One region of the Brevundimonas sp. EU05-FHT14B07 genome, then DNA from elsewhere that is predicted to be linked to it. Evidence: predicted binding sites of a transcription regulator. Region 1 holds the regulator's gene; the other holds the start of a gene.
The links. The regulator LexA, encoded in region 1, represses DNA repair genes until DNA is damaged. The targets are predictions, from matches to a motif close to ATGTTCNCNANNTGTTCT.
Positions count from the first base shown of each region.

Region 1 (2,202 bases):
ATCCAAGGGTCTGATCCGTCCCGACTTCAATCCGCCGGCCCTGGCCCGCGCCTATGAGGCCGGCGGCGCGGCCTGTCTGTCGGTGCTGACCGATGGCCCCAGCTTCCAAGGCGACGACGCCTATCTGGGCCAGGCCCGCGAGGCCGTCGCCCTGCCCTGCCTGCGCAAGGATTTCCTCGTCGATCCCTGGCAGGTTGCCGAAAGCCGCGCCCTGGGCGCCGACTGCATCCTGATCATCTTGGCCATGGTCGATGACCGGTTGGCCGCCGAGCTGCTGTCGGAAGCCGAACGGTTCGGCATGGATGCGCTCATAGAGACCCACGACGAGGAAGAAATGGCGCGCGCTTGTGCGCTTGGTGGCGATCTGGTGGGGGTCAATAATCGTTCGCTGCGCACGTTTGAGGTCGATCTGGAAACCACGGAGCGGCTGTCCATGCTCAGCCCGGTGCGCGCTCTGCTGGTTGCGGAGAGCGGCATCTTTACGCCCGACGACGTGGCGCGGGTTTCGGCGGCGCACGCCCAGGCGATCCTGGTTGGCGAGAGCCTGATGCGGCAGGCCGATGTCGAGGCGGCGACCCGTCAGTTGCTGGCGGTCTGAGCCGACACGCGGCGGCAAGCCTCGCCGTTAAGTTGACATTAGCAAGGAACACTTACAGAACATCGACAAATGTTCACGGCCCGTTCCGATTCGTCGGCGGGCGCATGAGGGCCTGGCGATGCTCACGCGCAAACAGCACGAACTGCTGATGTTCATCCACGAACGCATCCAGGAGACCGGCGTCTCCCCTTCGTTCGACGAGATGAAGGAGGCGCTCGATCTGGCCTCCAAGTCTGGCATTCACCGGCTGATCACAGCGCTGGAGGAACGCGGTTTCATCCGCCGTCTCGCTCACCGCGCCCGCGCGTTGGAAGTCACGAAGCTGCCCGAACAGGCGACGGCCGGCGCGCCGCGCGGTCGCGCCGGGTTCAAGCCCGACGTCATCGAGGGCGGCGGGGGTGTCCGACCTGCGGCCCCGATGGCGGCCAACGACACCCGCGAACTGCCGCTGATGGGCAAGATCGCCGCCGGCACGCCGATCGACGCAATCGAGCATGAAACGGCGCGCTATCCGGTCCCGGAATCCATGCTGGGTTCGGGCGAGCACTATCTGTTGGAGATCGAGGGCGACTCCATGATCGAGGCGGGCATCCTGAACGGCGACATGGTGGTGATCAAATCGACCGACAACGCCGCCTCCGGAGAAATCGTGGTGGCTCTGGTGGAAGGCGAGCAGGCGACGCTGAAGCGCCTTCGCAAGAAGGGGGCCTCGATCGCGCTGGAACCCGCCAACCGCAACTACGAGACCAAGATCTACGGCTCGGATCAGGTCGCGGTCCAAGGCAAGCTGGTCGGCCTTATGCGCCGCTATCACTGACGTCCGGATCGGACTGACGCGCCCAGGGGCGGTCGCCGCGAACGTCGGCCGTCCACACCGCGCGCCATCGATTCGGCTCGCCCGAACGGACGCGCCACAACTCTACTGCCCCGCCTCGCGCAAAATCCACCCCGTCCAGGACAAGGCGATCCTGACAGGCGCTTGGAATTGAGGTGACGACAGCGCGGACGCTGACGACGGGCGCTGCGCGGCATAAAGTCTCCATCTGATCTGAGCTCGGCGACTTCCGCCCCCACCAGATCGCCACGGGCACCGCCTCTTCGGTGCCCGGTCGACAGGAAAAGCGGTCGCAGACCCAGCCCGTCTCCGACCGGTCCGTCATGATCAGCCCTCGTCGTCGCGACCAGAGATCCACCGCAAATTCACGCACGCCAGGCCGTATGACGACGGCCGCCCAGTCACGGTGAAAGGCGGCGTTTGTTCCGCCATCGCCAATCCAGAGGTTCGGCGTCGGCGCACGCGGCCAGATCAGGACGGCGGCTGCGAAGGGCAGTCCCATCCATCGCAGGCGGCCCTGCCACAGACAGACAAACAGCACGCCCAGAAAGGCGATCGGCAGGACATAGTTCGGCGCGCTGGCGACCGTTCTGACCGCCCCAGGCAACCCCGCCGTCCAGGCGCCGATCGCCAGCATCAGATCGACGCCCCATCCCGCGACCGCCAGGAACGGTCCCCCCAGCCCCAAAGGCTCAAGCGCTGCGCCCAAGGCAAGCGCCGGCATCAGGATGAAGTCCGCCACGGGCGACGTGCCGAGATTGGCGAGCAG
Region 1 is NZ_JBYTCZ010000003.1:180,043-182,244, reverse strand. Features, by position in the region: gene trpC (indole-3-glycerol phosphate synthase TrpC) at 1-598, shown strand, start outside; gene lexA (transcriptional repressor LexA) at 717-1,415, shown strand; gene AC3WRC_RS08745 (ComEC/Rec2 family competence protein) at 1,396-2,202, opposite strand, start outside.

Region 2 (2,202 bases), on a different contig from region 1:
TGCGCCGGGCGATCTCCATCTGCTTTTCGGTCAGATTCTCTTCCAGCGTCGAGAACCATAGATAGGCCTTGGAGATCGAAAGGGTGGAGATGTCGGCGATGTCCTCGCCGCCGACCTTGACCGCCAGGGCCTCGGGCTTCAGCCGCTTGCCGTGACACGCGTCGCAGGGCGTCTCGGACTGATAGCGAGCCAGTTCCTCGCGCACCCAGGCGCTGTCGGTCTCGCGCCAGCGGCGTTCCAGGTTCGGCAGCACGCCCTCGAACGGCTTGGAGACCTCGTATTTGCGGGCGTTGTCGTCATAGACGAACTTGATCTTCTCGGTCCCCGTGCCGTGCAAGATGGCCTTGTGCGCCTGGGCGGGCAGGTCGCGCCACGGCTTGTCCATCGAGAAGCCGTAGTGGAGGCTGAGCGACTGCAGCGTCTGGGTGTAGAGCGGCGATGGCCCGCGCGCCCACGGCGCGACGGCGCCCTTGTGCAGAGTCTTGTCGCGGTCCGGGATCACCAGATCGGCGTCGAACGCCAGCTTGACCCCCAGGCCGTCGCAGACTGGGCAGGCGCCGAAGGGGTTGTTGAACGAGAAAAGGCGCGGCTCGATCTCACTGATCGTGAAGCCCGACACCGGGCAGGCGAACCGTTCGGAGAACAGGATGGAGCGCGGCGCGGTCTCACCTTCCGCCGTCGAGGCCCATTCGGCATTGGCGATGCCGTCGGCCAGACCCAGCGCCGTCTGCAGGCTGTCGGCGTAGCGGGCTTCCTGATCCGGCTTGGTGACGATCCGGTCCACGACGATGTCGATGTCGTGTTTGAACTTCTTGTCCAGCGTCGGGGCTTCATCGATCGGATAGAATTGCCCGTCGATCTTTAGGCGCTGGAAGCCCTGACGCTGCCACTCGGCGATTTCTTTCTTGTACTCGCCCTTGCGGCCGCGAACGACGGGGGCGAGCAGCAGGATGCGCTCGCCATCGGGCAGGGCGACCAGCTTGTCGACCATCTGGCTGACGGTCTGGCTCTCGATTGGCAGGCCGGTCGCCGGCGAGTAGGGCACGCCGACCCGCGCCCACAGCAGGCGCATATAGTCGTGGATTTCCGTCACCGTGCCGACGGTTGAGCGCGGGTTCTTGGACGTTGTCTTCTGTTCAATGGAGATGGCCGGGGACAGGCCTTCGATCAAATCCACGTCCGGCTTGCCCATCAGCTCTAGAAACTGGCGCGCGTAGGCCGACAGGCTCTCGACATAGCGCCGCTGGCCTTCGGCATAGATGGTGTCGAACGCCAGCGAGGATTTGCCCGACCCCGACAGGCCGGTCATCACCACCAGCTGTTCACGCGGAATGTCGAGATCCACGCCCTTGAGGTTATGCTCGCGGGCGCCGCGAACGCGGATGAAGTTATGCTTTTCGGTCATGCTGTCCGGAGAACGCGGAGGAGGGCCGGCGGGTCCGGCGCGTTATCGCTATATGGGGACGAAAATAGGCGATCAGCAAGAACGTTATGGGAACATTTTTGTCTGTGTCTTTGGGTTGTGCGCCCGCTGATCGAAGCTAGACTGGCGTCACCGAAGTGGGGGTTGGATTTGAAACAGTTTGCGGGCCTTTTGGCGGCGGCAGCCTTAGCCAGTTGCAACTTCAATGCGACGCTTCCTAAATCCGATCCTGCCTTGAATGCTGAAGCCAAGGCGACCTTTGCAGACCTTGTAGCGGGCCGAGAAGCCGCCATTTTGGCGCGCTTGTCGTCCGCAAATAAAACTGCAGACGTGAGGGCGCAAATCCCCATGCTCCGCAACATGATCGGTCACGACACGGCTCCCGAACCGACGGTGACCGGCTACCAAAGCATGACAAGCACGAGCGGCCGCTTTTATGTCGTGGGTCAAGATTATACCTATCCCGACCGAGTGGCTCACGTTCAGACAAACTTCGTCAAAGAGGGTGACGCATGGAAAGTCGCGGGATTCAATGTGAACGTGACGATGACTGGAGCCCCAGCTAAAGCGCCTGCCGCCTAAATTTTATTCCGGCATCCACGCCTGCGTGGGCCGCATAAAAAGCCCGCCCTTGGCCAGAAGCACGCCACTGGCGTTGGCGACACCCAGTTCAAGGCTTTCGGCGATGCGGCGGGCGCGTTCAATGAAGTGGTCGGCGGCGATGGGCGGGCACAGGGCACGCGCAGTTTCGGCGAACAACTCCAGCCAGCGATCGAAAT
Region 2 is NZ_JBYTCZ010000005.1:189,112-191,313, reverse strand. Features, by position in the region: gene uvrA (excinuclease ABC subunit UvrA) at 1-1,405, opposite strand, end outside; gene AC3WRC_RS13290 (hypothetical protein) at 1,568-2,005, shown strand; gene AC3WRC_RS13285 (group III truncated hemoglobin) at 2,009-2,202, opposite strand, start outside.
Region 2: the regulator LexA is predicted to act here: its motif matches at 1,484-1,501, upstream of uvrA (excinuclease ABC subunit UvrA).